DNA from 2 places in the Paenibacillus sp. FSL L8-0333 genome. Region 1 is predicted to be linked to the other one. Evidence: predicted binding sites of a transcription regulator. Region 1 holds the regulator's gene; the other holds the start of a gene.
What was found. Region 1 encodes CtsR, which represses protease genes until heat stress. Its sites were predicted from a motif close to ATGGTCAATAAAGGTCAAACA; they were not measured.
Positions count from the first base shown of each region.

Region 2: a site for CtsR is predicted at 10,024-10,044, ahead of clpP (ATP-dependent Clp endopeptidase proteolytic subunit ClpP). Genes of this name have one in related genera too.

Region 1 is NZ_CP150186.1:6,216,001-6,232,726, forward strand. Features, by position in the region: gene gltX (glutamate--tRNA ligase) at 1-664, opposite strand, end outside; gene ispF (2-C-methyl-D-erythritol 2,4-cyclodiphosphate synthase) at 716-1,204, opposite strand; gene ispD (2-C-methyl-D-erythritol 4-phosphate cytidylyltransferase) at 1,201-1,899, opposite strand; gene NYE72_RS27850 (PIN/TRAM domain-containing protein) at 1,995-3,083, opposite strand; gene pssA (CDP-diacylglycerol--serine O-phosphatidyltransferase) at 3,261-3,998, opposite strand; gene disA (DNA integrity scanning diadenylate cyclase DisA) at 4,063-5,139, opposite strand; gene radA (DNA repair protein RadA) at 5,153-6,520, opposite strand; gene clpC (ATP-dependent protease ATP-binding subunit ClpC) at 6,707-9,175, opposite strand; gene NYE72_RS27875 (protein arginine kinase) at 9,211-10,275, opposite strand; gene NYE72_RS27880 (UvrB/UvrC motif-containing protein) at 10,304-10,828, opposite strand; gene NYE72_RS27885 (CtsR family transcriptional regulator) at 10,859-11,320, opposite strand; gene NYE72_RS27890 (GNAT family N-acetyltransferase) at 11,614-12,786, opposite strand; rRNA gene rrf (5S ribosomal RNA) at 13,208-13,324, opposite strand; rRNA gene NYE72_RS27900 (23S ribosomal RNA) at 13,453-16,379, opposite strand; tRNA gene NYE72_RS27905 (tRNA-Ala) at 16,552-16,627, opposite strand.
Region 2 is NZ_CP150186.1:175,433-192,158, forward strand. Features, by position in the region: gene NYE72_RS00850 (altronate dehydratase family protein) at 1-194, shown strand, start outside; gene NYE72_RS00855 (DUF1858 domain-containing protein) at 398-622, shown strand; gene NYE72_RS00860 (DUF438 domain-containing protein) at 638-1,897, shown strand; gene NYE72_RS00865 (ROK family glucokinase) at 2,107-3,057, shown strand; gene rapZ (RNase adapter RapZ) at 3,104-4,003, shown strand; gene NYE72_RS00875 (YvcK family protein) at 4,058-5,005, shown strand; gene whiA (DNA-binding protein WhiA) at 5,051-5,980, shown strand; gene NYE72_RS00885 (HPr family phosphocarrier protein) at 6,078-6,347, shown strand; gene NYE72_RS00890 (SIMPL domain-containing protein) at 6,516-7,271, shown strand; gene NYE72_RS00895 (DUF4163 domain-containing protein) at 7,398-8,501, shown strand; gene NYE72_RS00900 (GDSL-type esterase/lipase family protein) at 8,613-9,251, shown strand; gene clpP (ATP-dependent Clp endopeptidase proteolytic subunit ClpP) at 9,341-9,937, opposite strand; tRNA gene NYE72_RS00910 (tRNA-Arg) at 10,131-10,205, opposite strand; gene NYE72_RS00915 (sugar-binding domain-containing protein) at 10,474-11,526, shown strand; gene gap (type I glyceraldehyde-3-phosphate dehydrogenase) at 11,640-12,650, shown strand; gene NYE72_RS00925 (phosphoglycerate kinase) at 12,767-13,948, shown strand; gene tpiA (triose-phosphate isomerase) at 13,975-14,727, shown strand; gene gpmI (2,3-bisphosphoglycerate-independent phosphoglycerate mutase) at 14,729-16,273, shown strand; gene eno (phosphopyruvate hydratase) at 16,347-16,726, shown strand, end outside.

The DNA of each region.
Region 1 (16,726 bases):
TGTTGGAAATATGGTCTTCTCCACGCAATACGTGGGTAATAGCCATCAGATGATCGTCAACAGCTACCGCGAAGTTGTAGGTCGGAATTCCGTCCTTCTTCACAATAACAAAGTCACCCATTTCTTTTGTGTCAAAAGAAATACTGCCTTTTACGAGATCATCAAACGCATACGTACGATCTTCTGGCACACGGAAGCGAATGCTGGCAACTCGTCCCTCAGCTTCAAAAGCTAGACGTTGCTCTTCAGTCAGATCACGATGTTTGCCAGAATAACGAGGCGTTTCTCCGCGGGCAGTCTGTTCTTCACGTTCCGCCTCCAGCTCTTCCTCTGTGCAATAGCAGCGGTAAGCCAAACCTCTGTCCAGCAAATCCTGCCAATGCACACGATATAAGTCAAGACGTTCTGTCTGACGGTAAGGTCCGTACTCTCCGCCAACATCAACACTCTCATCCCAATCCATACCCAGCCATTTCAAATACTTAAGCTGGCTCTCTTCACCACCAGCGACATTGCGCTTTACGTCTGTATCTTCAATTCTGATAATGAATTTACCGCCTTTATTACGGGCGAACAGATAGTTAAACAGCGCCGTTCTGGCGTTACCTATATGTAAATGTCCCGTAGGGCTCGGTGCGTAACGCACCCGGACTTCATCCGTCATTGTATTCCCTCCGCTTCATATGGTTGAACTTAATTTACTACTTAGACCATCTCAAGATGATATCACATCTTGGAGTAGACAGACAATAGATTGTGCGGCAATTCCTTCGCCGCGTCCGGCAAAACCAAGCTGCTCAGTTGTAGTAGCTTTAACATTTACCTTGGACGGGTCGGCATTAAGCGCACGTGCGATAATCTCGGTCATTTGTGGAATGTACGGAGCCATCTTAGGCTTTTGGGCGATAATCGTTGAATCAATATTTCCCAGCTTATATCCTCGCTCACGAGCAAGTGCCCATACCTCTTCTAGTAACTTCAAGCTATCTGCGTCCTTAAAGGCTGGATCTGTATCCGGAAAATGTCTGCCAATATCACCAAGTCCAAGTGCGCCTAGAATCGCGTCACTAACTGCATGCAGCAGTACATCTGCATCGGAATGCCCAAGCAATCCTTTTTCGTAAGGAATCGTAACTCCCCCAATAATACAAGGCCTGCCCTCTACCAGCTGATGCACATCAAATCCTTGTCCTACAGCGATCATGATTGTCCCTCTCCCCTGTTTCTTTCTGTGAATTCTGCATAATCCAAATCATCAGGTGTCGTAATCTTAATATTTCTGTAGCTTCCCTCTACCACAGAAACCGGAATCCCCGCACGCTCCGCCAAGCTGGAGTCATCGGTGCCCAGAAAGCCATCCCGTTCCGCCGCTGCATAAGCCTCCAGCAAATCAGAAAGACGAAAAGTCTGCGGGGTTTGAATCGCCCACAGACTTCGCCGATCCGGCGTAGACAGTACTTGTCCTTCATTATCCACCTGTTTGATCGTATCCTTGACGGGTACAGCAAGAACCGAAGCACCAATCTGCTTCGCTCGTTCGTAGCAAGCCTCAATTTCATTCGGCTGTACAAACGGACGAACACCATCATGTACCATTACCCACTGTGTCGTAAGTTTCAACAACCCTTTATGTACGGAATGCTGACGCTCAGATCCACCAGTTACTATAGCCTTAACCTTGTCCAGCTTATAGAGCTGTATCCATTCCCGGCAGCGTTCAACATCCTCTTCACCGGTTACGAGCACGATTTCAGAGATCAATTCGTGCTGCTGGAATACCTCCAGCGTATGAACGATAATCGGCTTCCCCTGCAGTAACAAATATTGCTTGCTCTCCGCAGTTCCCATTCGCGTTCCTCTGCCTGCCGCCACAATGACGACGCCCACACTGTTTGACATTAATCTGGCTCCTGTCTTTCACGTATAATCCCATCATAACGTGTTTGGCGGGCATTTCCAACCCATAGGACAGTCCCCATACACTTTATCTTCACTTATTGCGCTTTTTCCAAAAGTTTTGGCTTAGCAAATATCATTCGGCCAGCCGAAGTTTGCAGCACGCTAGTGACCAGAACCTCCATCGTAGTCCCGATATATTCCCGTCCGCCCTCTACAACAATCATCGTTCCATCGTCTAAGTAGGCTACACCTTGCCCATGCTCTTTGCCATCCTTAATGACCTGAACTACGATTTCCTCACCAGGCAGCACTACTGGCTTCACAGCATTCGCCAGATCGTTAATATTCAGTACGGAAACGCCCTGCAATTCGCAAACCTTATTTAAGTTGAAATCATTAGTGACTACTTTACCTTGCAGTACCTTCGCCAACTTCACTAACTTACTGTCAACCTCAGAGATTTCTTCAAAATCTCCCTCATAGATCAATACCTTCACATCAAGCTCTTTTTGAATTTTGTTTAGAATATCAAGCCCACGCCGTCCCCGGTTCCGCTTCAATAAATCCGAAGAATCAGCAATATGCTGGAGCTCTTCTAGTACGAATTCAGGTATGACAATGGTTCCCTCAATAAATCCCGTCTTACAAATGTCAGCGATTCTTCCATCGATAATAACACTTGTGTCGAGGATTTTATGTTCCTCAAGCCCGCGGCCTTCCGGCTCAGCCGCTTGACCCCAGCGTCCAGATGTCCACAGTGCAGCTAGCTCCTCTTTTTTCTCCAAACCGATCCGCAGCCCCAGATATCCAAAAGCTAACGTAGCCGGCACTTGCAGCAGCTGCCCAGCTTTCCCAAGCCAGATCATTGCAGGGTATAACAGGAGAGATAACAGAAGCCCCCCTGTAAGCCCAGCTGCACTTGCAGCTAATTCATTCATTGGAATACGCGAACAGTAGTGAACCGCCTCCCGCAGTTTTGAACCTCCCCATTCCGCGCATAAAGACCCCGCAAACAAAAAAATAATGGCACCCAGCACCGTAAATAAAATGCTTCCTTCTACAGGTAAGCTTTCACCCAGCTTTTCCATCCCCTTGGGGAATCCTCTTTCGAGCGCATGGTATAGCGAAAAACCTGACCAAGCACCACATATTAAGGCAAAAGACAAAATCACTTTTTTCCACATAACCTAACGCACCTCCTTTTTATTCATCCTAAATGGATCTATTCCTCACCAGTATGTTCCAATTTTCAAGACGATAAACTTGGGGTAGTGCTGGAAATGCAAAAAGGCTTTGCCATCCCCTAGGGAAGACAAAACCTTTGGTCATAATTTATTCAGTTACCTTACCTTATGGACCGATTAACCGTTCTTGGAGTGATACACTTTATCCTCTGAACGGCTACGACGACGATGACGGCGTCTGGCAGTCAACCGATCAATATTTTGCTTAAAGCCGTATAATGCGTAAATTCCAAGTAAGACAAAGATCAGCTTAGCGATTTGCTCTGGGAACACTACAGCTACAGCCACTGCAACAACAATAACCACTGGCGCTCCAACCACCGCTTTTTTCGGCAATCCAATCTTTTTGAAATTAGGATATTTAACAGTGCTGACCATCAAATAAGATAAGAGCAGTGTAGCAACGATCATAAACGGAGCCGAAACATCTTTATTAAAAAGAGCTAATGTGGCCAGTACACCACCTGCAGCAGGAATTGGCAAACCGATAAAATAACCCGGAACCCCCGGACGAACATTAAAACGGGCTAAGCGCAAAGCACCAAACACCGGAAAAATCGCAGTTACTGTCCAGCCTAATGCAGAGTTCAAATCCTGCAGGCTTGAGACGTACAAAATAACGGCCGGTGCGACTCCGAAAGAAACGACATCAGATAAGGAGTCCAACTCCTTGCCAAATTCGCTTTCGCATTTTAGAGCGCGAGCTACTCGACCATCTAAGCCGTCTAACAGCATAGCAATAATAACCATGATAGCGGCCATGCTAATCTTACCGTCAAACGCCATCATGATACCAAACATTCCGAGCATCAAATTACCTATCGTAAAAAGACTCGGAATTGATTTTTGTATCATTTCTTCACCTCAATTTTCTAACTTTGGCCTTTAACGTCCCCAATATTACGTGATTGTATGTTATTTACATTTGCCTGTCAATAAGAACTTGCTTCTGTAAACGTTTGAGCCCATCCTGAATATTACGGGCCCGCACCTCCCCAATTCCGTCCACTTCATCCAATTCAGCTATGCTTGCGGACATCAAATTAGGCAGCATTTCAAACCGCTCCACCAGATTGTGAATGATCACATTCGGAAGCCGCGGAATTTTGTTAAGCAGGCGATAACCACGTGGAGTCACCACTTCTTCAGAGGTAATTGCCGTAGAAGAATAACCCAGTATACGGGCAATATGGTTGTCATCCATCAGATCATCATCGCTTATCCGTTTGAGACCGGCGATAATTTCACGGATTTTATCTTCCTGCTCTTCCTTAGCATAGTCTCTGTATAGAAGCCATGCTTCTTCCTCTGTATTTCCAACCAGTTCTTCCATCTGCATGCTGATCAGGCGTCCTTCGTTGCCCAATTCGTTGATATAGCGTTTGATCTCCATTTTTATGCGCAAAACCATCTCTACACGCTGGATAACACCCACTACTTCAGCAACGGTAACAATGCCCTCATATTCTGAAGCTGACAAATTCGTCAGTCCTTGCGTGAGCACTGCTTTATACTTCTCGAGTGTCTGAATCGCTTGGTTAGCCTTTGCCAAAATAGCCCCGATCTCTTTGAGTGCATAACGTATCGAGCCTTGATAAAGCGTGATGATATTGCGGCGTTGTGAAATGGAAACCACCAGCTTACCCGTTTGCTTCGCTACCCGCTCCGCGGTCCGGTGACGGATCCCCGTCTCGATGGATGAGATAGAAGAATCCGGTATAAGTTGTGTATTAGCATACAATATACGCTTTAAATCCTCACTTAGAATAATAGCTCCGTCCATTTTAGCTAGCTCATATAAATAATTGGGCGAAAAATCGCAGTTAATGGAGAATCCGCCATCCACTACGTCCATCACCTCAGGACTGTACCCTACGACAATAAGTGCCCCTGTCTTAGCGCGCAGCACATTCTCCAAACCTTCCCGAAAAGGTGTACCCGGTGCCGCCAGTCTGAGCAGATCATTCATATTCTCTAATTGGTTATATTCTTTCATATCCCTGTGCCCCCTAATCTAACGCGACCGATAGTGCATCTGCTACGGTACTGACGCCAATAATCTGGATATCTTGCGGGTGCTTCCATCCCTTCATGCTCTTTTCAGGCATAATCACCCGCCGGAAGCCAAGCTTTGCGGCCTCCTTAACGCGCATTTCCGCGCGCGAAACGCCTCTTACCTCACCGGTAAGTCCTACTTCTCCGAAGAAAACGTCGTAAGGTTTTGTTGAAATATCACGAAAACTGGAGGCGATACTAATTGCTACAGCTAGATCAATCGCCGGTTCATCCAGCTTTACTCCCCCGGCAACATTAAGGTATGCATCCTGATTCTGCAGGAACATGCCCATCCGTTTCTCGAGTACAGCGATAATAAGTGCCATCCGCTGGTGATCCATGCCTGTGCACATTCGCCGTGGGGAAGGGAAGTGGGTGGCAGCAACAAGTGCCTGAAGTTCTACAAGCACAGGTCTAGTTCCCTCCATACTAGCCACCACAGTAGAACCAGCCACGCCAAGCGGACGTTCCGATAAAAAGAGCTCCGATGGATTCTCTACTTCGGTAAGCCCCGCTTCACCCATTTCGAAAATGCCGATTTCATTCGTAGAGCCAAAGCGGTTCTTTACAGCCCGCAAAAGTCTATACGTATGATGCCGCTCACCCTCAAAATACAGCACGCAGTCCACCATATGTTCAAGCATCCGTGGTCCAGCAATAGCCCCTTCCTTGGTAACATGACCAACGAGAACTGTTGCAATTCCACGAATCTTAGCGATACGCATAAATCTTGTCGTACACTCCCGAACCTGGGTCACGCTGCCTGGCGCACTCGTTACTTCTGGCATAAATACGGTCTGAATAGAATCGATGACAAGAAATTGTGGCTGGATTTGTTCGATCGCTTCTTCTATGCTTTCCATATTTGTCTCACATAGTACATAAAGCTCCGTTGACAACGCATCGAGGCGATCCGCGCGCAGCTTAGTTTGCCTTACCGATTCTTCGCCCGAGATATACAATACTCGCAATCCCTGTGTTGTAAGGGCGTGCGAGGTCTGTAATAAGAGCGTAGATTTACCGATTCCTGGGTCTCCCCCTACTAGTACCAGCGATCCTGGTACGATCCCCCCACCGAGAACACGGTTAAGCTCACCTATACCTGTCAGTATGCGCGGTTCCTTGTCACTTTCTATACTTATGATCGACTGTGCCTTTTCTTTACTATGAAAAATAGGGGCATTCATTCCCTGTGTTTTGACTACGCTTTCCGTTTCCTCCACCATGGAGTTCCAAGCCTGGCACCCTGGGCATTTCCCGAACCATTTTGGCGATTCGTATCCACAGTCGGTGCAAAAAAATTTTGTTTTTGCTTTAGCCATTTGTTCTCCTTACGGTCCGAACTGTTTACAATTCGGATCATTTTCTTCTAATGAAAGTTTACCATTTCTACCCCTTTAACGAAAGGTCATTCGGTATTTGCATTAAATGTATATTTTAAATTGATCTATTTCCAATAAAAAAAGCTTCCGCTCCTCTATAAATAAGGAGCGAAAGCCTTGTTTATTTTATTCGGATTCTACTTCTTTTTCAAGCGCTGGCGCTACTGGAGCGTCCACTTTAGTCACCACAAGTTCTCCGCCGACCTCATCAATATTGAGGGAATCACCCTTTTGGATATTTCCTCTCAACAATTCCTCAGAAAGACGGTCTTCAATATGCTTCTGAATTGCCCGGCGCAATGGACGTGCACCAAAGGCTGGGTCATAACCTTCTTTAGCCAAGAATGCCTTCGCTGCATCCGTGAGTACAAAATCAACATCATATTCACGCAGGCGCTTGCGCAGCTCATCAGACATCAACGTAACGATCTCAGCGATATGTTTCTCATCGAGTGAGTGGAAGACGATGATTTCGTCGATCCGGTTCAAGAACTCTGGACGGAAGCTCTTCTTGAGCTCTTCCATAACCTTGCCCTTCATATTGCCGTATTCTGCTCCTGCATCCTGCACAGCCGTGAATCCAAGCGTTGAGTTCTTCTTGATTGCCTGTGCGCCTACGTTAGAGGTCAGAATGATAAGTGTATTGCGGAAGTCAACTACCCGGCCTTTAGAGTCGGTGAGGCGACCATCTTCAAGCACTTGCAGCAAAATGTTGAATACTTCCGGATGTGCTTTTTCAATTTCATCAAGCAGTACTACCGAGTATGGTTTACGACGTACCTTCTCTGTTAATTGGCCGCCTTCTTCATAGCCGACATATCCAGGAGGGGCACCAACTAAACGGGATGTGGAGTGCTTCTCCATGTATTCCGACATATCAATACGGATGACCGCATTCTCATCGCCGAACATGGCTTCAGCAAGCGCACGAGCCAACTCAGTTTTACCTACACCCGTAGGACCGAGGAAGATAAAGGAGCCCATTGGACGTTTCGGATCTTTAAGACCCGCACGCGCCCGGCGCAATGCCCGGCTGACAGCCTTAACAGCTTCGTCCTGACCAATCACTCGTTCATGCAGCAGAGCTTCCATGTTAAGCAGACGGTCGGTCTCTTCTTCTTTCAGCTTGCTTACAGGGATTCCCGTCCAGCTTGCAACAACCTGTGCGATATCTTCAGGTGTAACTTCAGAATCGGTGCGTCCTTGTTTTTCTTTCCACTGGTTCTTAGTCGTATCAAGCTCTTCACGGATTTTTTGCTCCGTATCACGCAGGGCAGCCGCTTTCTCAAACTCTTGGCTCTGAACAGCAGAATCCTTCTCCTTGCGGATATCATCCAAGCGCATTTCTAGTTCCTTCAGATTTGGCGGGATAGTGTAAGAGTGAAGCCTTACTTTAGACCCTGCTTCATCGATAAGGTCAATGGCTTTATCCGGCAGGAAACGATCCGGAATGTAACGATCAGACAGCTTTACAGCTTCCACGATAGCTTCATCCGTAATTTTCACACGGTGATGTGCTTCATAACGATCGCGAAGTCCAAATAAAATTTGTACCGCTTCTTCTGGAGATGGCTGATCCACCGTAATCGGTTGGAAACGACGCTCCAAAGCTGCATCTTTTTCAATGTATTTACGATATTCATCCAGCGTAGTCGCACCGATGCACTGAAGTTCTCCGCGGGCTAAAGCCGGCTTAAGAATGTTGGAAGCATCAATAGCACCTTCTGCGCCACCAGCACCGATCAGCGTATGAAGCTCATCGATAAAGAGTACGATATTCCCCGCTTGGCGAATCTCATCCATGATTTTCTTGAGGCGGTCTTCAAACTCGCCGCGATATTTAGTACCAGCCACTACCGAGCCCATATCGAGCGTCATTACGCGTTTGTCGCGCAGTGTTTCTGGGATTTCATTATTAATGATCTTTTGGGCCAAGCCTTCAGCAATAGCTGTTTTGCCAACCCCAGGTTCACCTATCAACACCGGGTTGTTCTTCGTCCGGCGGCTCAGTACCTGAATAACACGTTCAATTTCCTTGCTACGACCGATAACTGGATCCAGGTTACCATCCTTGGCATAAGCCGTCAAATCGCGTGCTAGGCCGTCTAGAGTAGGTGTGCTGACATTAGCAGGTGTTCCGCTATGACTGGATGCAGCCTCGCTGCTTCCCAGAAGCTGAAGCACTTGCTGACGAGCTTTGTTCAAGCTGATGCCTAGGTTATTAAGCACACGAGCCGCGACACCTTCTCCTTCACGAATAAGTCCTAGCAGAATATGCTCAGTGCCGACATACGTATGTCCCAGCTTGCGGGCTTCGTCCATCGACAACTCGATTACTTTTTTGGCGCGAGGAGTATAAGCAATGTTCGTAGGTTGTTCTTGGCCTCTGCCAATCAGTGTCTCCACTTCGTCCTGGATTTTTTCAAGACCCAGACCCAAAGCGATTAATGCTTTAGCAGCAATGCCGTCTCCTTCACGAATAAGTCCTAGCAAAATATGTTCTGTGCCAATATTGTTGTGTCCTAAACGAACAGCTTCTTCCTGCGCTAGCGCTAGCACTTTTTGTGCGCGTTCCGTAAATCTTCCAAACATCATATCTCCTGCACCTCCATGAATAATAAATATCTATATTAATGTTGTGTTCCCAGTGTTTCTCGGAGCAGTTTCGCCCGATACATATCCCGTTCAGTGGCGTTCATCTCGTCACCGAACATTTTTTGCAGAAATCCTGGCTGTGTCTTAACGTTCAGCTCATTAAGCACGGAAATCGAAGGGCCTTCCAGTATGCCAAGGTCAACCCCAAGTCTCACATCAGACAGCCGTTGTGCGGATTCTTTAAGCTCCATTAGAGCAGCGTAACACAAAATCCCATAAGATCTTTTCACTCGGTCTGTAATTCTTAAAGCGGAATCTACAAGCAGCCTTTCACGGGCATTTCGTTCATGCTCTATAATCTGGGTGACTACACTGTGAAGGTTCTCGATGATTTCACTTTCTGTTTGACCGAGAGTAATCTGATTGGAAATTTGAAAGATGTTCCCTACTGCTTCGCTGCCCTCACCATAAATTCCTCTTACAGTCAATCCCACTTGGTTCACTGCTGACAATATGCGATTGATCTGTTGGGTCATTACTAGTGCTGGCAAATGCAGCATTACTGAGGCACGCAGCCCTGTACCCACATTGGTGGGACAACTGGTCAAGTATCCTCTTTTATCATCAAAAGCGTAATTCACAGCCGATTCGAAGATATCGTCGATGGCTGTCGCACGTTCCCATGCTTCTCTTACCTGAAGACCCGGGAACAGACATTGGATCCGCAGATGGTCTTCTTCGTTAATCATGATGCTGACCGACTCATCTTCATTTAATATCACAGCTGCGCCACGTGAATCATTAGCCAGATTAGGACTGATGAGATGTTTCTCGACCAATACCTTTTTATCCAGTTCATTCACTTCAGCAAGCTTTATCAGTTGAAAAGATCCGAATTCGGCAGCAGTTTCCCCATGAAACACAGGGGCCAGCAGCTCTAATACTTCTTCCGATTGCTCTAAGGAAGCAAGCATAGGGAATGGAAGATGCTCTAAATTACGTGCAATACGCATACGGCTGCTAATTACAATCTCGGAGTGACTGCCTCCCGAGCGCATCCAATCACTAAGCGCTTGTTCAGTAAATCGGAGACTTGACATGTCATATCCCCCCTATATATCAAAGACTTTACTCTTGTGCCATTTCTTTTTCAAGTTGGCGAATTTGATCCCGAAGCTCTGCCGCAGTTTCGAATTCCTCTTGTGCGATACTTTGCTGTAATTCCAGCTTCAATTCATCAATTTGCCGCTTGAACACAATTTGTGCTCCAGCACGTTTAGGAATCTTGCCTACATGCGAAGTGCTGCCATGCACCCGTTTAAAGAGCGGGTCCAGTGCACTGTTAAAATATTTATAACAGGAGCTGCAGCCAAAACGACCCAATTTGCTAAACTGCGAGTACGTCATTCCACAATTCTCACATTGCAGACTTTGCGTAGTTTTCGTAGCAGCCGTCTTTTCCTTACCGGCCCCTTCAAGATCAAGCAGACCAGACAGCAAGCTGTGAATGGAGAATCCTCCAGCAGTTCCCGGGATCAGTTCACCCTTCTCCCGCGCACAGCTCTCGCAGATATGAAATTCTGTCTTCTCTCCATTCACGATCTTGGTGAAATGGAGTGTTGCTGGCTTGACGCCACATTCCTGACATTGCATAAGCGAAAGCCCCTCCCTTATGATTGACAATTATTTGCCTAACAAAGAGATTAACATCGCCTTCATAATCTTGGCCCGAATCTCATCCCGATATGGAATCTTAACCGTTAGGCAATCCCGAGAAACAGCAGCGCGCATAAGACACGCCTCACGCTTGCTTAGAAAACCAGCTTCCTCCAGTTGATAAATCAACCCTTCGGCAGCGTTCTGATCTATCCCGCCACCTATAGTATGGTTTAAATGGGCATGCAGTGCCACGTTTGGCGGCAATTCAAAACGTTGAATACGAATATATCCCCCGCCACCACGCTTACTTTCCACCACATAGCCTTTTTCCAGTGTAAAGCGTGTACTAATAACATAATTGATCTGTGACGGTACGCATGAGAACTGGTCCGCCAGGTCATTTCGCTGGATTTCCACCGTACCTTCGGGACTTTCATGCAAAATATTCTTCAGATATTGTTCAATAATATCAGAGATATTGCGCATCACTCATCCTCCAGTGCTCTTTAAAGCTTCATAATATCGCTTGCGCCCGCATCCTTAATGACATTCATTAGTGAACTTCATTCATATAAGTCTGAAGAAAACTTCACAAATTCAGAGGATCGCACTGTATGTCATCAGGTGCGTTGACTTTGACTTTCTTTGACTTTTTAATATTATAACATATTCTGTGCTAATTCCAAGAGGATTCTCTTATTTTTCACTTTTTTCAGCGAATGTATTCGGAAATAAAGAACTCTCCCAGCTTCTTTCGAAGGGGAGAGCCTAATTATTTTCTAAAAATGATCAAAAAGTGCCGTTTCAGCTTGCGGTATGATTTCTTCGAGCCATTCCAGAGCCGTCGGATTACCAGTCACACGTCCATAACGAGCCAGCTCTGCTGGGCGTTTATATCCAAACATTAGAATCGTCAGCGTACCAATATCACAGCTTAAGTCAGCTGCATCCCGTTCACCCTCTATACGCAAGAAAGCTGCTGCTCCCTTTTCGGAGACAGTCCATTCCCACAACCCGTCATTCCATGGGGCATATTTATCTTCAATATAGATAACCTGTTTCTTCTGACTGTTGTAACGCTTAAAAGAATAACTCTCCACGAATGCTTTAGCATTAACAATACGCGCCATAAAATAAGGATAATTCTCCTGCTCTATACGCGGATCAGGCAGCAAAAAAGGTAACATATCATCGGATGGCACCAGTTTTAGCGATGCACCGGTCACCATCGAATCGTGATTCGCAAGAAATGTCCACAGCCCCTGCCGGGCCTGTTCGTTCAAAAACACAAATTCATCAATGACCAGTTCTCTATTTTCTATCTTATATAGTACGTATCCTTCAGGTTCCCCAAGCTGTGAATAAAATACCGCAGTCTGACCTTCATCATCCAGAACAGAGCTCTCCCACCAGTCCAAATCACGCTTAAGTGTTCCGTTATATCTAACTGCAAAACGATTGTATAAGTTGTCCAATACTTCGATATCTATAACACCACGTCTTACCTTGCCCTCAACTTCAACCTTCTTGGGAAACTTGGCAACAGGAATGGAGTATTTCTTATATTCACAATAAACTTCCCAACCAAATTTGCGATAAAAGGGGATCAAGAACGGATGCAGAAAAGATAATGTCTGCCCCGCCTCATTCATCGTTTGCAGCGTATGCGCCAGGAGCTTTGCCACATGCCCCTGTCTGCGATTCTCTGGCCATGTCGCTACCCCTGCGATCCCTCCCATAGGTACTAATCTACCTTGTATGTACACTTCGAACGGAAGAAGAGTAAGTTTAGCTTCCAAAGTACCTTCTTCAAAAGCACCCCATACGCGTTCTGCTTTAAATCTTTCCTTAGCATTCGCCCTTTTCTCACTAGGCAGCTTGTATTGAAAAGCATATTCAGATAAATCCATGCTTAGATCAAACTCTTCTGAGTGCAACTGTCTGATATCCACAAAACTCACCTCATCATTTATGAATTTACTTTTATGGTTAGTATAACAAGAGAGTGTATTGTGTGCGAATTATAAGGATATTTTTCGAACTTTTTTTAGTTATCCACAGCCTTAGGCAGTTTTAAAAATAGTCTTGTAATCTTGTTCTATTCAAGTTAAAATAATTATCCACTTATCAATCCCTCTATCCACATAAATATGACTATATCCACAGCAACCCGTGTATTACTTAGGTTTTCTGTTGACAGATCTACATAAATTTGTACTTAATCCACACCATCCGGTGATTTTTTGCCTTTTAATCATCTATCCACATGTGCGTAAGTTTTCTGCAAATTCCAATGAATTATCCACAAGTTTTCCACAATCTATAATAGACGCAAAAAAGCCACTGTCGAGTTATCAACAGTGGTCTATTTGTGCTTGGCAACGTCCTACTCTCCCAGGACCCTTCGGTCCAAGTACCATCGGCGCTGGAGGGCTTAACGGTCGTGTTCGGGATGGGTACGCGTGGAACCCCTCCGCTATCGCCACCAAACATGCGTCTGTGAAACAGACGCTGCCGCGTGAAATTCGGTTCATCACCTGAAGTGACAATGAATTTCTAAGCGTGTTACAGGCTTGATGCCTGAAAACTGAATCCGAAACGAATCTGCATTCTACGTATAGGATAAGCCCTCGACCGATTAGTATTGGTCAGCTCCATGCATTGCTGCACTTCCACCTCCAACCTATCTACCTCGTCGTCTTCAAGGGGTCTTACTAATTGGGAAATCTCATCTTGAGGGGGGCTTCACGCTTAGATGCTTTCAGCGCTTATCCCGTCCGTACGTAGCTACCCAGCCATGCTCCTGGCGGAACAACTGGTGCACCAGCGGTACGTCCATCCCGGTCCTCTCGTACTAAGGACAGCTCCTCTCAAATTTCCTGCGCCCACGACAGATAGGGACCGAACTGTCTCACGACGTTCTGAACCCAGCTCGCGTACCGCTTTAATGGGCGAACAGCCCAACCCTTGGGACCTACTTCAGCCCCAGGATGCGATGAGCCGACATCGAGGTGCCAAACCTCCCCGTCGATGTGGACTCTTGGGGGAGATAAGCCTGTTATCCCCAGGGTAGCTTTTATCCGTTGAGCGATGGCCCTTCCATGCGGTACCACCGGATCACTAAGTCCGACTTTCGTCCCTGCTCGACTTGTAGGTCTCGCAGTCAAGCTCCCTTATGCCTTTGCACTCTGCGAATGATTTCCAACCATTCTGAGGGAACCTTGGAACGCCTCCGTTACTCTTTAGGAGGCGACCGCCCCAGTCAAACTGCCCGCCTGACACGGTCCCCGTACCCGGTAAGGGTACTAGGTTAGAACCTAGATACGATCAGGGTGGTATCCCAACGGCGCCTCCACCGAAGCTTGCGCTCCGATTTCTACGGCTCCCACCTATCCTGTACAGATCGTACCCAAATTCAATATCAAGCTGCAGTAAAGCTCCATGGGGTCTTTCCGTCTTGTCGCGGGTAACCTGCATCTTCACAGGTATTAAAATTTCACCGGATCTCTCGTTGAGACAGCGCCCAAGTCGTTACGCCATTCGTGCGGGTCAGAATTTACCTGACAAGGAATTTCGCTACCTTAGGACCGTTATAGTTACGGCCGCCGTTTACTGGGGCTTCGGTTCATAGCTTCGGGTTACCCCTAACCACTCCCCTTAACCTTCCAGCACCGGGCAGGCGTCAGCCCGTATACTTCGCCTTGCGGCTTCGCACAGACCTGTGTTTTTGCTAAACAGTCGCTTGGGCCTTTTCACTGCGGCCCCCTCGTGCTATTCACACTACCGGGGCACCCCTTCTCCCGAAGTTACGGGGTCATTTTGCCGAGTTCCTTAACGAGAGTTCTTCCGCGCGCCTTAGAATTCTCTTCTCGCCTACCTGTGTCGGTTTGCGGTACGGGCACCTTCTCCTGGCTAGAGGCTTTTCTTGGCAGTGTGAGATCATGACCTTCGCTACTATAATTTTCGCTCCCCATCACAGCCCAGCCTTATCGATGTGCGGATTTGCCTACACATCAGCCTCACTGCTTAGACGGACATCCATCAGTCCGCGTCACTACCCTCCTGCGTCACCCCATCGCTCATAGCGGATTACGGTGGTACAGTAATTTCAAACTGTTGTCCTTCGACTACGCCTTTCGGCCTCGCCTTAGGTCCCGACTTACCCTGAGCGGACGAGCCTTCCTCAGGAAACCTTGGGCTTTCGGCGGATCAGATTCTCACTGATCTTTTCGTTACTCATACCGGCATTCTCACTTGTGTAGTGTCCAGCGCTCTTTTCAGTACACCTTCAACCCCTACACAACGCTCCCCTACCCCAGATACATACGTATCTAGCCATAGCTTCGGTGGTGTGTTTAGCCCCGTTACATTTTCGGCGCAGAGTCACTCGACCAGTGAGCTATTACGCACTCTTTCAATGGTGGCTGCTTCTAAGCCAACATCCTGGTTGTCTGTGCAACTCCACATCCTTTCCCACTTAACACACACTTGGGGACCTTAGCTGATGGTCTGGGCTGTTTCCCTTTTGACAATGGATCTTAGCACTCACTGTCTGACTCCCGGCAATAAGTATATGGCATTCGGAGTTTGACTGAGCTTGGTAATCCTTGCGGACCCCGCACCCAATCAGTGCTCTACCTCCACTACTCTTATACCGAGGCTAGCCCTAAAGCTATTTCGGGGAGAACCAGCTATCTCCGAGTTCGATTGGAATTTCTCCGCTACCCCCACCTCATCCCCGCACTTTTCAACGTACGTGGGTTCGGGCCTCCAGTGCGTGTTACCGCACCTTCACCCTGGACAGGGGTAGATCACACGGTTTCGGGTCTACGTCCACATACTAATTCGCCCTATTCAGACTCGCTTTCGCTGCGGCTCCACCTTCTCGGCTTAACCTTGCATGTTAAACGTAACTCGCCGGTTCATTCTACAAAAGGCACGCCATCACCCATAGATCGGGCTCTGACTTTTTGTAAGCACACGGTTTCAGGTTCTATTTCACTCCCCTTCCGGGGTGCTTTTCACCTTTCCCTCACGGTACTGTTTCACTATCGGTCGCCAGGTAGTATTTAGCCTTAGCAGATGGTCCTGCTGGATTCATACGGGGTTTCACGTGCCCCGCACTACTCGGGATCCGTCTCGGAGAGAACACAGTTTAGGTTACAGGGCTTTTACCTCTATCGCGGGCCTTTCCAGACCTCTTCACCTACCATATTCCTTTGTAACTCCATGTGAGACGTCCCACAACCCCTAAGAGCAAGCTCTTAGGTTTAGGCTGTTCCGCGTTCGCTCGCCGCTACTGACGGAATCACTATTGTTTTCTCTTCCTCAGGGTACTTAGATGTTTCAGTTCCCCTGGTCTGCCTCTACACTTCCTATGTATTCAGAAATGAGTAACTGCGAATTACCACAGCTGGGTTTCCCCATTCGGACACCCCCGGATCAAAGCTTGCTTACAGCTCCCCGAGGCAGTTTCGTTGTTCGCCACGTCCTTCGTCGGCTCCTGGCGCCTAGGCATCCTCCGTGTGCTCTTATTAGCTTAACCTTGATTTTTCCGTAGGAAAATATCATACGATGACATTCTCTTTGGAAAAATCTCACTAATAACATTTACTTGTTTGCACAAGTTGCTAAAAGATGTTCTAAAACGCAAATTCGTTTCGGTATCCAGTTTTCAAGGATCAAGTGTATAGACATAACAAATAGATGAAGTTTGTTGGTGGAGCCAAGCGGGATCGAACCGCTGACCTCCTGCTTGCAAGGCAGGCGCTCTCCCAGCTGAGCTATGGCCCCGCAAATTCCATCAAAACCGAACAAATGGATACACGTTAATTGGTTGTGGAAGTTAAACTTCCGATTTGAATGTTCTCATTGCAGAGAACGATTCTCCAT
Region 2 (16,726 bases), 800 kb from region 1:
ATACCCCATTGTATGAAGGTAAACGTCACTGGATCGATTTTAATGCAGGTGTGTTGGTGGAAGATGGTTCTCCAGATGAGGTCCTGCGCAGCTTCATAAACTATATTATTGCGGTCGCCAGCGGTGAATGGGTTAATAATGAAAAGAATAATTTCCGTGAGATTTCCATATTCAAAACAGGAGTAACGCTATAATAAATAATTAATTACAAATCAGGCTGTCTCTTATGCTTTTTAAGCGTAGGGGACAGTTTTTTTAGGTTCACAGCATACATAATCCGTCTTAAAAAGAACGATAAATGCTTTCTTTTGAATTAGTGATTGCAATCACAATGGTCCTCTACGGCCTGTGCTAATCTTTTATTGAGAATAGTTCTCACATAAAGGAGAAGAGTCAAATGGAAAAAGTGCTGAGTTTGGATGAATCTATATTCGAGATGGTATCACGGCATCCGGAGGTCATCGAGATTATGGTAGAGCTGGGCTTTAAGGATATTGCCAAGCCTGGCATGCTGCAGACCGCTGGCCGTTTCATGACCTTATCCAAAGGAATTAAGCTGAAGAAAATGGATCTCGAGCACGTGAAGCTAACTTTTGAACGTCATGGTTTCGAGATTATTTAATAAAGGAGTGTTAATATGAGCGAACTAATTAACAACCGTGAAGTTGATGTGCCGGAACAGACTCGTCGCCAGGCTATGCTTAAGGAAATTATTAAAGAGCTGCATGCAGGCAAAAGTGTAGAAGAGGTTAAGGCGCGGTTCGCCGAAGCTGTGGGTGATGTTACCGTAGCGGAGATTTCCGCGATGGAGCATTCATTAATGACCGAAGAAGGAATTCCGGTATCCGAGGTCCAACGTCTTTGTTCGGTGCATACAGCCATCTTTAAAGGCTCTATTGAGCAGATTCACCGCTCGTCTAAGCCCGAGGAGCAGCCAGGCCATCCAGTACACACCTTCAAATTGGAGAATCGTGAGATCGAAAGACTTGTTAACTTCCGCATGGATCTGCACGCAACAAAGTTTCAAAAGAACGATAGTGAGGAATTGATCTTCAAGTTGTTGGAGGATCTTAGCTTGCTGCTGGATCTTGATAAGCACTATAGCCGAAAAGAAAATCTGCTGTTCCCATACCTCGAAAAATACGGCATTTATGGCCCAACCAAGGTAATGTGGGGAGTGGATGATAATATCCGCCGTATGATTAAAGAGGCAAAAGCAGCGCTCAGCACTTATAGCGGAAATGCAGCAGAAATAGGCGTTCAGCTTGAGGAGATCATCAAGGAAGTTAATGAAATGATCTTTAAGGAAGAAAATATTCTACTGCCCATGGCCCTGGACAAACTGACGGAAGATGAATGGGTCAAAATCGCCCGGGAGAGCGATGAGATCGGGTTCTGCCTAACCGCACCGGAGCAGGAGTGGATCCCTGAGCGGGCTGCAGAGCCGGAAGGCGCAGTGCCGGAAGAAACAGAAGGAGCGACGCCGCAAGGCGGGTTCATCCGTTTTGAGACAGGGTTGTTGTCACTGCATCAGCTCGAGACCGTACTCAACCATCTGCCTGTAGATCTAACCTTCATTGACGAGAATGATGTCGTTCGATATTTTTCACACGGGAAGGAACGTATCTTTGCTCGAACTAAAGCGGTTATCGGCCGTACAGTACAGAACTGTCATCCCCCGCAAAGTGTTCATGTGGTAGAGAAGCTTTTGGAAGACTTTAAGGCAGGTCGTAAGGATGCTGAAGACTTCTGGATCAACATCAAGGATAAGTTTATCTACATCCGCTACTTCGCTGTACGAGACGAGTCAGGCCAATATATGGGCACGCTAGAGTTCACACAGAATATCGCTCCAATCCGAGCACTAGAGGGACAAAAGCGCATTTTATCAGAATAAATCGGTACGTTGGGTTATTTTCCAGATAATAATATAGGTACAAGACTCTCTTACTTAGGCGTAAGGGGGTCTTTTTAGAATATAATAGAGTATACTCTTAAAATAAGGAATTCCCGGGTGTGTTGTCTTTCCTTGACCACAGAGAGGGCTTCTATTATAGTTGGTACTTAGGATTAACTATTTTAGTATAAAAAAAGGTGGCTTGTTACATGTCTGAGAATATCTACGTTGGCGTGGATTTGGGTGGAACTGCAATTAAGGTTGGAATCTGTAATGCTGAAGGTACCCTGCTACATACTTATGAGGGACCTACAGGAACTGCAGAGGGTGTCGATACTGTTATCGATAATATCGAGAAGTATGTACGCCAAATTGTGGAGGATTCCCCGTACTCTTGGGATCAGCTTGCAGGTGTAGGAGCGGGTGTAGCCGGGTTCACAAATATTCGTGAAGGAATCATCATCCTTGCGCCTAACATAGGATTTAGAGATGTGCCGATCCGTTCCATTTTGGAAGATCGTTGGAACAAGCCTGTCAAAATAGACAATGATGCGAATGTGGCTGCACTGGGGGAAGCTTGGAGTGGTGCGGGACGTGGCGTTGATAACTGTGTCTGCTATACGCTTGGAACAGGTGTCGGTGGCGGAATCATTATTAATGGAAAGATTTATCAAGGTTTTGCGGGATTAGCTGGTGAGCTTGGACATATCACAGTAGTGCCGGATCTGGAAGCTATTCAATGCGGCTGTGGCAACATGGGCTGTCTGGAAACCGTTTCCTCCGCTACAGGTATTATCCGCATGGCTAATGATGCAGTAGCTCGTGGCGATCGTACTTCCCTCTCTATGGTAGAGAAGATTGCTGCGAAAGAAGTCTTTGATGCGGCTAAGGCTGGCGATGAAGTAGCTATCCGTATAGTAAATCGTGCAGCGTACTATCTGGGTAAATCCATGGCTTCTGTTGCGGCTGTGCTTAACCCTGAAGTATTTATCGTTGGCGGCGGCGTGTCTAAGGCTGGAGATATTCTATTTGATGAGGTTCGTCGTGTGTTTGCGAAATTGACACCGGCTCCGCTTCAAACTGGTGTTTCGATTATTCCAGCTGAGCTTGGCAATGACGCAGGTATTGTTGGGGCTGCCGGCCTTTTGCTGCGTTCTTAAAAGACGGGAAGTATTCATATACTAAATCTAGGGAGGGGACGCTTTTATGACCGAATTGGACAATACCCCAACGGCTGGAGCCACCCTGATTATTATTACGGGAATGTCAGGTGCGGGGAAGACAATTGCTGTACAGAGTCTGGAAGACCTAGGGTTCTTCTGTGTCGATAATTTACCACCGGTACTGATTCCCAAGTTCGCAGAGCTAATTGAACAGTCGAAGGGTAAGATTGCCAAGGTAGCCCTTGTAATTGACCTGCGTGGTCGAGAATTCTTCACTGCTTTGTCTGAGTCTCTTGCCTATATCAAGGATGAGTCAACCATTGGCTGTGAGATCTTGTTTTTGGATGCTACAGATTCAGTACTTGTTCAGCGTTACAAGGAAAGTCGACGTCATCATCCATTAGCACCTAAGGGGCTGCCGCTTGATGGTATCAAGCTAGAACGTAAGATGCTTGAAGAATTGAAAAATTCAGCTACGTTATGTTTAGATACCAGCAGTATGAAGCCCGTGCAGCTTAAGGAGAAGATCATTTCACGGTTTTCGCATCTAGGAAAAAGTACGCTTTCCGTCAATATTACATCCTTCGGATTTAAGTACGGTATTCCTATTGATGCAGATCTTGTCTTCGATGTCCGCTTCTTGCCTAACCCACATTATGTGGACCATCTGCGGCCTAAAACCGGCCAGGATAGTGAAGTCTACGATTATGTAATGAAGTGGCCTGAAACACAGGTGTTCCTGACCAAACTGCTCGATATGCTTCATTTTCTAATTCCGCAATATCGTAAGGAAGGTAAGTCCCAGATTATCATTGGCATTGGCTGTACGGGAGGTAAACACCGTTCCGTAGCCATATCCGAGTATTTGGGTAAAATGCTGGGCGTTAGCGAGACGGAATCCGTAACCGTTAGTCATAGGGATTCCGAGCGTGATCGGCACTAGAGAGAAGGGGTCATAGTGGCTGAAGAACAAAGACAGCGTCCACGTATCGTCGTTATGGGCGGTGGCACGGGGTTATCTGTCATGCTTCGTGGTTTAAAAGAGAAGCCATTAGATATTACTGCTATTGTTACCGTTGCCGATGATGGGGGAAGCTCTGGTATTTTACGCAGTGAACTGCAAATGCCTCCTCCTGGGGACATCCGCAACGTATTGACAGCTATGGCTGATGTTGAGCCGCTCATGGCAGAGATTATGAGATACCGTTTCAACACGGGTGAGGGACTAGCTGGTCATAGTCTCGGCAACTTGATTCTTGCTGCGCTCACGGATATATCTGGCGATTTCGTTACGGCTGTTCGGGAGCTCAGTAGATTATTCGCTGTTCGCGGCCGGGTATTGCCTGCGGCCGGTGAAGCTGTAATCCTGCATGCAGAAATGTCGGACGGCACGATTATCACAGGGGAGTCCAAAATCCCTGAAGCTGGCGGGATCATCAGACGAGTGTCCTTGGAGCCGCCAGATGTAGAACCGTTGCCCGAAGCGCTTGAGGCGATTCGGAATGCAGATGCGATCCTGCTGGGTCCTGGCAGTCTGTATACGAGCATTCTTCCCAACCTGCTTGTTCCGAAACTGGCAGAAGCGGTTGTATCTTCGAATGCTATCAAAATTTTCGTCTGCAACGTAATGACTCAGCCGGGTGAAACGGATAACTATACCGTCAGCGATCATCTTCAAGCTGTATATGATCATATCGGGATCGATTTATTCGATTATGTTATTGTTAATGACGGTGAGATTCCGGAACAGGTCCAGACGAAGTACGCCGAGAAGGGCGCGCGCCCGGTGCAGCTTGATAAAGAAGCGCTGGATGGCAATGGATACAAGGTTATAGCCGATAAACTGGTTTTATTCCGAACTTATTTGAGACATGATACCGATAAGCTTAGCCATCACATTTATCAGCTTGTGCAGGATTGGATAAACAGAAACCCTAGGGTATAACTTATAGATGAGAATGAAGTACTTATCAAGAAAGAGGTGAGACCCTTGTCTTTTGCGGCCCTTACCAAAAAAGAGCTGACGATGGTGGAGAGTGAACCCTGCTGCGAGAAGGCGGAAATGTCAGCGCTTATCCGTATGAATGGATCTGTGCAGCTTTCAAGCAAAAAGGTTATTCTCGACATTTCGACGGAGAACGCCGCGATTGCAAGGCGGGTATATTCTTTACTTAAGAAATATTACCAGGTCCATATTGAGCTACTCGTGCGTAAAAAAATGCGTTTGAAGAAAAATAACGTCTATATCGTCAGAATTCCAAACCGTGTACAAGAGGTCCTAAAGGATCTTAGAATTGTGTCGGAAGGATTTATTTTTACCGATGGTATTGATGATGAGATTGTTGGGAATAACTGCTGCAAGCGTGCTTATTTGCGTGGTGCCTTTCTGGCTGGCGGATCGGTTAATAATCCGGAAGGCTCCTCCTACCATTTGGAGATTTCCTCGATGTATGAGGAACATTGTAAAGCATTAGTGGATCTGGCTGGGGAATTCCACTTAAATGCACGCTGTATTGAACGTAAAAAAGGATTCATTCTTTACATTAAAGAAGGCGAGAAGATCATTGAATTCTTAAGTTTGATTGGAGCGCATCAGGCGTTGTTCAAATTTGAGGATGTAAGAATTATGCGCGATATGCGTAATTCCGTGAATCGGATCGTGAACTGCGAGACCGCAAATCTCAACAAAACAATAAGTGCTGCGGTGCGGCAGATTGAGAATATCAAGCTGTTGCAGCGAGAAATGGGACTGGAGAATTTGCCGGATAAACTGCGTGAAGTAGCAGAAATTCGAATGGCGCATCCAGATATCAACCTCAAGGAGGTTGGTGAAATGCTCAAAGGTACAGTCAGTAAGTCGGGAGTAAATCATCGGCTTCGTAAGATTGATGAGCTGGCGGACAAGGTTCGAGGCGGCTAATTACTTTTTTTCTAGTGTGGTTTACGTTATAATGATATAATAATATAAAATTAATGTGAAACTTTTGGGGAGAACTCAATTAGGGGGTAAGCGTTTCATGACAAAGCACCCGGTAGTTGTTCGGTTGAAGACAGGGCTTCATGCCCGACCGGCAGCATTGTTTGTGCAAGAAGCTAACAAGTTTTCGTCGGAGATTTTCGTGGAAAAAGATGATAAAAAAGTAAATGCTAAAAGTATTATGGGGATTATGAGCCTCGCTATCAGTTCCGGCACGGAGATTTACATTAGCGCGGACGGTGCGGATGCCGATCAAGCTGTAAACGCTTTGACAAGTCTGGTCAGCAAAGAAGAGCTTGAGAACCAATAATAGGAAGACAACATCGTTTCTGCTAGGAAGACTTTATTTATCGCATGACCAAAAGCCCTTCGGGGCTTTTTTTAATACCAAAAAATAGATTGAGACGTGCAACATTTACCAAAATGACTCGTCTAGAGGATAATAACAAATCACAAGAAATGAAAGGGGCTGGCAAATATGAAAGGTTTATTGAAGAAAATTGGTTCAGTGATGATCGTAGGGAGCTTGTTAATTGGAGGGATCAGCATGAGTGGTGTTTTCCAAGGTCCTGCAAAGGCTTACGCAGATGAAGTGCAGAAAAATGTCGTTAGTGTAGTAGGTAAAGGCGAATTGTCCCTCAAGCCGGATATCGTATACTTGACCATCGGTGTGGATACTACGGCCACAACTGCGCAAGAAGCGCAGAAGACCAATGCCGCTAAAATTCAGAAGATTATGACTTTACTGAAGAATACTTGGAAAATTGCAGATAAAGATATTCAAAGCACGCAGTTTTATGTGCAACCCAATTATAGTTACAGCGAAAAAGAAGGACAGCAAGTGAAGGGGTACAACGCCAATCATACGCTGTTAGTGTCTTATAGAGATCTGACCAAGGTTGGTGAATTGCTGGACGCTGCATCTGCGGCAGGGGCGAATAATATCGGAAATGCACGTTTTTCTGTGGAAGATACTTCTGCATTTGAAGCTCAGGTGATTGAAAAAGCGATGGCGAATGCAGATGTTAAAGCAGGGGCTATTGCTAAGGCAGCTAAACGCAGCTTGGGTCAAGTGATCACGGTCAGCCAAAATGATGGAGATGTCACTCCGGTTTATTTTGAACAGAATCTAAAAATGAATATGGCTGCAGCAGATGCTGGTGCAAGCACATCCGTGCAACCCGGAGTAGTTAAAGTTACAACTCAGCTAAGCGTAATGTATGAATTGAAATAGTATCAGAACAAGGTGAATGCAGAGAGGAGAGGTGATCTTCCACTAGTAATAGTGGGGGGCGCCTCTTTTTTTGTGTAAGTTCTCTACGATTCTGTTTAATAAATTGGAAAGGAGAGGAAAAATAAGATGATGAATATTATTTCAAAAGAATCAGTACGCAAATGGGGCATAGGTCTGATGTCGGCAGGTTTATTGTTTGGTGGAGGTCTGCTGCCCAGCGAAACGGGTTATGCAGCAGCTAGTAAAACGGAGAATAAAGCTATTGATTCGCGTATCGTTTTAAAGGCACACGGGATAAATTCGTTACAGGAAGGTATTTTGAAGGAAGGACAGGCCTGGATTCCCATAACTTTTATGCGAGATGTGTTGGGATTACCGCTTGCGTATGATAAGAAGGAAAATGCATACATGATTGGAAAAGGATCGGCCAAGGCGAAGTTGATGTTATCCAGTTACGGTACTTCTGTGTGGGTGAATAACTATTTCATTCGAGAGTATGAAGGGAAGTTAATTAATAATCGCCTCTACGTTCCATCAGGTTTGTTAAATGATTATATGGGTTATAAGGTAGATTGGAGTCGGGCCGCCAGTAAGCTGAATGTGGTGAACAGACCGCAGAACGCGCTGACGGTAACCACGGAAACTTATGCTAAAGATCGGACAGAAGCTTTTATTCAGCTTGATTATCCGAAGATCAGTGGATTGGGCAATTCCAGTGCGCAACAAGCTATTAATAATACTTTGAAGGAAAGTGTTATGAAATTCGCGGCGGGTGCAGAACAGGATATCTCCGATCGAGATGGAGCAGAGCCCAAATACACCTATGATTCAGGTTATGTAGTGACCTACAATCAGAATGGTGTGATCAGCATAGTGATGCATCAGTATAGTGATACGGGCGGCGCTCATGGAATGACTAACCGTGAGGCATTCACCTTCTCGCTTAAAGATGGTAAACGTCTATTGTTGGGCGACCTGTTTGGAGCTAATCCAAACTACAAAAAACAGCTGAATGCTAAGCTGAGCAAGCTGCTGAAGGCAGAGGATAGTTATTTGGGAGGATTCAACGGATTGAATACGGAGAAATATTTCTATCTGAAGGATGACAAGGTTGTTCTGTTCTTCCAATTATATGAGTACACAGCGTATGCTGCAGGCTTCCCTGAGTATACCTTTAGTTTCAAAGAGCTTTTGCCGGATGGCAGTAGCCCGTTTGCTGGCATGAAATAAATGGAGATACCTCGTCTCCGCTAATGTCAGCACAAGGCATCTCCCCCTTACCGGAGTTGTCTCTAGTTCATATACTAAAGGGAGTAACTAGTTTATGAACGGGGGAGAGCTATGGGCTACCAATATACTGCAATTGGCGATTCCTTGACGACTGGATTTGGTGCTCTGCCAGGTAACGGTTTTGTTCCGGTGTACCGTAGAATGGCAGAAGGGAGACTGCGGACTGCTGTAGCCTCTACGAATTTAGGCGTGAACGGAATGACTACTTCAGAGCTGGAGCAGCGGCTGCGCGGAAATTCCATGATGCGTGAGGCCGTTCGAGAAGCCGATATCATCACTGTGTCTATCGGTGGTAATGATTTGATTCACGCGGCCAAATCAGCAGCAAGACAGCAAGGGAACTTATCCGCACAACTGCGCAGATCGCTTCAGGAATGCAAACAAAATTTCTCTGCAATTATGAATATCCTTATACAATTGAAGGCGAGGACGCGTAGACCTTTTATCATTAGAATTGTGGGATTATATAATCCCTATCCTCAGGTGGTTGGTGCGACAGAGTGGGTCAGACAGTTTAATCAATACGCAGCACAGTACAGCAGCCGAGTATGTGGATTTGCTTCGATTTACAGTGAGTTCGCAGGAAATGAGAGAGGGTTGTTATCCATTGATCATTTGCATCCGAATGGCCGGGGTTATCGCGTAATTGCCGAGAAGCTGGATGCACTAGGTTATGGAGGGCTGAATTGATTGGATTTAGGTCTTCTATAAAATATAAAGAGGCTGTGCCCTATCCGTTATGGTTAGGGCACAGCCTCTTTATATTTTTACTTTATAGCTTACACACCGCTAGGCAATGTCTTCTCGATTACTTTATCTACGATACCGTATTCAGCCGCGTCTGCAGCAGTCATGAAGTAGTCGCGATCTGTATCCTTCTCAATACGTTCTAGAGGTTGACCCGTACGTTCTGCTAGAATACGGTTCAGCTTATCGCGCAATTTGAGGATGCGGCGGGCACGGATTTCAATGTCCGTTGCTTGACCTTGAGCACCACCCAGAGGCTGGTGGATCATGATCTCGCTGTTAGGCAGTGCGAAGCGTTTGCCTTTGGCGCCAGCGTTTAGCAGGAAAGCTCCCATGGAAGCTGCCATACCCACACAGATGGTGGAAACGTCTGGTTTAATGTACTGCATTGTATCAAAAATAGCCATACCTGCAGTAATGGAACCGCCTGGGCTATTCACGTAAAGGTGAATGTCCTTGTCAGGATCTTCGGCAGCCAAGAACAGCATTTGTGCGATGATAGAATTGGCTACCACGTCATTAACCTCCGTTCCAAGGAAAATGATGCGGTCCTTCAGCAGGCGGGAATAGATGTCATAAGCGCGCTCGCCGCGGTTGCTCTGTTCTACTACCATAGGAATATAACTCACGTGGAAAACCTCCTTGATATTGGTTCTTCAAATGTATTCATTTTTACTCTTGCCGTATTACCCACATGATAAACAAATTCAAACAAAAAGTCAAAGAAAGTCAAACTTATATTCAAAAAAAAGAGCCGACAAGCGGCTCTTTGGTTAAGTAGTAGTATAGGCACTACTAAATTATGTGCAAAAATGAAATTAATGGCGCGCCCGCCAAGAATCGAACTTGGATCTCAGGCTTCGGAGGCCTACGTCATATCCATTGGACCACGGGCGCAACAAAAATGATTATAATACAATTTTTACACAATTGCAATGTAATATTAATACTGGACAAGCGCTCTAGGGGCAGGCATCGGGCGCTATATCTTTTTCTGACCTTATTAATGTATAAGAAGACAAGTGCTTGAGAATTCTACTCTCGGAAGACTTGCGCTTCGAGCAATATTTGGTTAGAATATGGGTGGGACTTAAAAAGTTTACCCGGGACGTTTTGAGACCATGAACAAGGGAATAGAGGAAGACGAAGTTGCAGGAGTGAAAGTATGCGTAATTTATTAGATATCCAAAAGCAGCTTCTGCCTGATCTCATGGAAACCCTTAAGAGACGGTACACGATTCTTCATCAGATCATGCTGTCCGATATTATTGGGCGCAGAACGCTAGCCGCTTCGCTAGATATGACTGAGCGGGTACTGCGTGCCGAGACGGATCTTCTGAAATCGCAAGGGCTTATTGAGATCGAGAGTGTTGGCATGCGCATTAGCGCTGCTGGACGTAGACTGCTTGATTTGCTAGAGCCGGTTGTTAAGAGCCTATTTGGTCTGGATGAGCTGGAAGAGAAAATTCGAGCAACGTATGGTCTGGATAAAGTTATTGTAGTACCGGGTGATTGTGAGTCATCGCCGTTCACCAAACGAGAGCTTGGCCGGGCGGGTGCGAAAGCGCTGCTGAGTATACTTCGCGCAGATGATACAGTTGCCGTCACAGGTGGATCGACGCTTGCCGATATGGCTGATCAACTGACACCGCCGTTGTCCCTTTCCTATAAGAACGCTTGGTTTGTTCCGGCGCGTGGAGGATTAGGAGAGAGTATGGAGATTCAAGCCAACACGATTGCCTCAACAATGGCAAAGCGGGTTGGAGCCAACTACCGGTTGTTGCATGTCCCTGATTTGCTTAGTGGGGATGCATACCAATCGCTGGCACTTGACTCTAATATTGGAGAGATTGTACAAACCATCCGCAGTTCGCGTATTATTGTACATGGGATTGGGGATGCCATTGAAATGACCCGCCGCCGCAAACTGGACGAGGCTACAGTCTCGGAAATCCAGGGTGAAGGGGCAGTGGCCGAATCTTTTGGCTATTATTTCAATGAAGAGGGTCAGGTTGTCCATACCATGCTTACGATGGGTCTACGTCTAGAAGATATTATTCGGACAGAGAAAGTCATCGGTATTGCAGGAGGCAAACCCAAGGCCAAAGCCATTCATGCCATGCTGCGTTTCGGGCAGGAGAATATTCTCGTCACGGACGAGGCTGCCGCAGTAGAAATAGGCAAGGAAATTGACAATCAACTACAGCTATCTTCGTAGTTTTTAGATTGCAGGCAATAACATACTTCTTGCATCATACTTAACATTGTTGTCATGACAGACCTCACCGTCTGTTTTGAATAAATAAAACGAATTCTAGGAGGAACTATTCAATGAGTGTAAAAGTTGGAATTAACGGTTTTGGACGTATTGGACGCCTTGCTTTCCGCCGTATTCAAAATGTAGAAGGTATCGAAGTGGTAGCAATCAACGATTTGACTGACGCTAAGATGCTTGCTCATTTGCTTAAATATGATACAACTCAAGGTAAATTCCAAGGTGATGTTGAAGTGCATGATGGCTTCTTCAAAGTCAATGGTAAAGAAGTTAAGGTTCTTGCTAACCGCAACCCTGAAGAATTGCCATGGGGCGACCTAGGCGTTGATATCGTACTTGAGTGCACAGGTTTCTTCACAACTAAAGAAGCAGCTGAAAAACACTTGAAAGGTGGAGCTAAGAAAGTAGTTATCTCCGCTCCAGCTACTGGCGACATGAAAACTGTCGTTTACAACGTTAACGATGACATTCTTGATGGTACTGAGACTGTTATTTCCGGCGCATCTTGCACAACTAACTGCCTAGCTCCAATGGCAAAAGTACTGAACGACAAGTTCGGTATCGTTGAAGGCTTGATGACTACAATTCATGCTTACACTGGCGACCAAAACACTTTGGATGCTCCACATGCTAAAGGTGACTTCAGACGCGCTCGTGCAGCAGCTGAGAACATCATTCCTAACACTACTGGTGCTGCTAAAGCAATCGGTCTGGTTATTCCAGAACTTAAAGGTAAATTGGATGGTGCAGCTCAACGTGTTCCAGTTGCAACTGGTTCCCTGACTGAGCTTGTAACTGTTCTTGATAAGAGCGTTACTGTTGAAGAAATCAACGCAGCAATGAAAGCAGCTTCCGATCCAGACACTTATGGTTACACTGAAGATGAAATCGTATCTTCTGACATCAAAGGTATGACTTTCGGATCCCTGTTCGATGCTACACAAACTAAAGTATTGACTGTTGGCGACAAACAACTGGTTAAAACTGTTGCTTGGTATGACAATGAAATGTCCTACACTGCACAATTGGTTCGTACTTTGGAGAAATTCGCTAAAATCGCTAAGTAATTGACTTGATATAAGCAACATCTATAGAGCGGAAACAGAAATTCCTTGTTTCCGCTCTTTCTAAATGTATTTCTTGTTTCCTGCTAGAAACAATTTTGGGTGTGGAGGAATTAATCATGAACAAAAAAAGCGTCCGTGATGTAGAAGTAAAGGGTAAGCGCGTATTTGTACGCGTGGATTTCAACGTACCTGTAGAAGACGGTAAAATTACTGATGATACTCGTATTCGCGAAACACTTCCAACCATTAAATATTTGATCGAGAACGGTGCAAAGATCATTCTTGCGAGTCATATGGGTCGTCCTAAAGGCGAATTCGTAGATTCCATGCGTTTGACTACTGCTGCTGAACGTCTGTCCGAGCTTCTTGGCAAACCAGTAGCTAAAGCTGACGAAGCAATTGGCGAAGCTGTAAAAGCAAAAATCGCTGAGCTAGGCGAAGGCGACGTACTTGTACTTGAGAATGTTCGCTTCTACCCAGGTGAAGAGAAAAACGATCCTGAACTGGCTAAACAATTCGCTGAACTGGCTGATTTGTTTGTTAATGATGCGTTTGGCGCGGCTCACCGTGCACATGCATCGACAGAAGGTATCGCTCATTTCCTGCCGGCTGTATCCGGTCTTTTGATGGAGAAAGAATTGTCCGTTCTTGGTAAAGCTCTTTCTAACCCAGAACGTCCTTTCACTGCGATCATCGGTGGTTCGAAAGTTAAAGACAAGATTGATGTTATTGATAACTTGTTGTCTTTGGCTGATAACGTCCTGATCGGCGGTGGATTGTCTTATACATTCACTAAAGCACAAGGCTTTGAAATCGGTAAATCACTAGTAGACAACGACAAACTTGACGTTGCTCTTGGATTCATCGAAAAAGCAAAAGCACTTGGTAAAAACTTCATGCTTCCTGTTGATGTTGTTGTTGCTGATAAATTTGGTGCTGACGCTAACACTAAGATCGTTGATTACAATGAAATCCCAGAAGGTTGGGAAGGACTTGATATCGGACCTAAGACTCGTGAACTTTATGCCGATATTATCAAGAACTCCAAGCTGGTTGTCTGGAATGGACCTATGGGCGTATTCGAAATCGATAAATTCGCTGAAGGTACACTTGCAGTAGCAAAAGCTTGTGCAACTACTGAAGGTTACACTGTTATTGGTGGCGGAGATTCCGCAGCAGCAGCAGAGAAATTCCACCTGGCTGATCAAATGGATCATATCTCCACTGGTGGCGGTGCATCCCTTGAGTTCATGGAAGGCAAGGCGCTTCCTGGCGTAGAAGCACTGAACGATAAGTAAGACCTAAGAAGGAGGCAACATAAGTCATGAGAACACCTATTATTGCAGGTAACTGGAAAATGTTCAAAACAGTTCCTGAAGCAGAAAGCTTTATTGCTGAAATTAAAGGCAAAGCAGAAGTAGAAGGCGTTGAGACTGTAATCTGCGCTCCATTTACTAACCTGCCTGCACTTGTAGCAGCTGCAAAAGGTACTAACATCAAGATTGGTGCACAAAACCTACACTTTGAAGATAACGGTGCTTACACAGGCGAGATCAGTGGTGTAATGCTAAGTGATCTTGGTGTGGACTATGTTATCATTGGCCACTCTGAGCGTCGTGCTTATTTTGGCGAAACGGATGAAATCGTGAATAAGAAAATGCATGCTGCATTCCGTCACGGAATTACTCCTATCGTATGTGTTGGCGAAAAGCTCGAAGAGCGTGAAGCTGATCAAACTAAAGCAGTATGTAAAGTACAAACTGAAGCTGCATTCCAAGGTCTTAGTGCCGAGCAAGCAGCAAAAGTTGTTATTGCATACGAACCTATCTGGGCTATTGGCACAGGTAAATCTTCCACTTCCCAAGATGCTAACGAAGTTATTGCTTACATCCGCGGTCTTGTAAAAGATCTGTATGATGCAGCAACAGCTGAAGCTGTTCGTATTCAATACGGCGGCAGCGTGAAGCCTGAGAATGTAACTGAGTACATGGGCCAAAGCGACATCGATGGTGCGCTTGTTGGCGGTGCCAGCTTACAACCGGATTCCTTCGTTCAATTGGTTGAGGGGGCGAAGTAAGATGTCAGCTCCAAAACCCGTAGCTTTGATCATCATGGATGGTTTTGGTTTGCGTGGAACGACAGAAGGTAATGCCGTTGCTCAAGCCAACAAACCTAACTATGCCCGTTACCTGAAACAATATCCTAACACTACACTCACTGCTTGCGGTGAAGCTGTAGGCCTTCCGGAAGGGCAAATGGGCAACTCCGAAGTAGGGCATTTGAATATTGGTGCAGGCCGGATCGTTTATCAGGATTTGACTCGTATCGATAAATCGATCCGCGAGGGCGAGTTCTTCGATAACGAAACCCTGGTTAGTGCAGTGAGAAATGCTAAGAACACTGGCAAAAAGCTTCACCTATATGCGCTTGTATCCGACGGAGGGGTACATAGCCATATTAACCACCTGTTTGCTATGCTTGACCTGGCTAAAAAAGAAGATATGCATGAAGTGTATATCCATGCTTTTATGGACGGCCGTGACGTAGCTCCTGATAGTGGGAAGAAGTTTGTCCAAGATCTAGTAGCTAAAATCGAAGAGATTGGCGTGGGTACAATTGCAACGGTGTCCGGACGTTATTACGCAATGGATCGTGATAAACGTTGGGAACGTGTAGAGAAAGCCTACCGTGCTATGGTTTATGGTGAAGGTCCTAAATACACGGATGCTGTGCAAGCCATCACTTCATCTTATGAAAACTCGGTATTTGATGAATTCGTTGAACCTAGTGTAATTGTAGACAGTGAAGGCAAACCTGTAACGGCAGTAGAGAGCGGCGATTCCGTCGTGTTCCTCAACTTCCGTCCTGACCGTGCTATTCAATTGTCACAAGTGTTCACGAATCAAGATTTCCGCGGTTTCGACCGTGGTCCTTTGTTCCCGCAAAACCTGCACTTCGTATGCCTAACTACTTTCAGCGAAACGGTACAAGGTTATGTAGCCTACTCACCGAAGAACCTGGATAACACATTGGGTGAAGTGCTTGTTCAACAAAACAAGAAGCAACTGCGCATCGCGGAAACTGAAAAATATCCGCATGTAACCTTCTTCTTCAGCGGTGGACGTGACGAGGAGCTTCCTGGTGAAACCCGGATCTTAATCAACTCTCCTAAAGTGGCAACCTATGATCTTCAACCTGAGATGAGTGCATACGAAGTGGCTGCAGCCTGCGTAGCGGAAATCGAAGCGGAAAGACAGGATGCTATCATTCTTAACTTTGCCAATCCTGATATGGTTGGACACTCCGGCATGCTGGAACCAACAATCAAGGCTGTAGAAGTGACGGATGAGTGTGTGGGTAAAGTAGTGGATGCGGTTGTTGCCAAAGGTGGCGTTGCAATTATTATCGCTGACCATGGTAATGCAGATATGGTATTTGACGAGAACGGTCGCCCGTTCACAGCTCATACAACCAATCCTGTTCCGTTCATCGTGACTACTGAGAATGTTGTATTGCGTGAATCCGGTATTCTTGCAGACGTAGCACCAACAATCCTAGATTTGATGGGACTTCCTCAACCTGCGGAAATGACCGGACAATCCATGATTGCTAGCCGTAAGTAAGGTAAGGTATAACGCCTTTGATTTTAAGCTATACAAGTAAGACCAAAACAATGTTAAAAGGAGATTAACTTACATGACTATTATTTCTGATGTATATGCTCGCGAAGTCCTTGACTCCCGTGGTAACCCTACAGTAGAGGTTGACGTTTATCTGGAATCCGGTGCTAAAGGCCGCGCTATCGTTCCTTCCGGCGCTTCCACTGGTGCTCACGAAGCTGTAGAACTTCGTGATGGCGACAAATCCCGTTACATGGGTAAAGGCGTTCTGAAAGCTGTTGAGAACGTAAATGAAATCATCGCTCCAGAAGTTATCGGTATGGACGCTCTTGACCAAGTGGGCATCGACAAATTGATGATTACTTTGGACGGAACTCCTAACAAAGGTAAATTGGGCGCTAACGCAATCCTAGCTGTATCCATGGCAGTAGCTCGTGCAGCTGCAGCAGCTTTGGA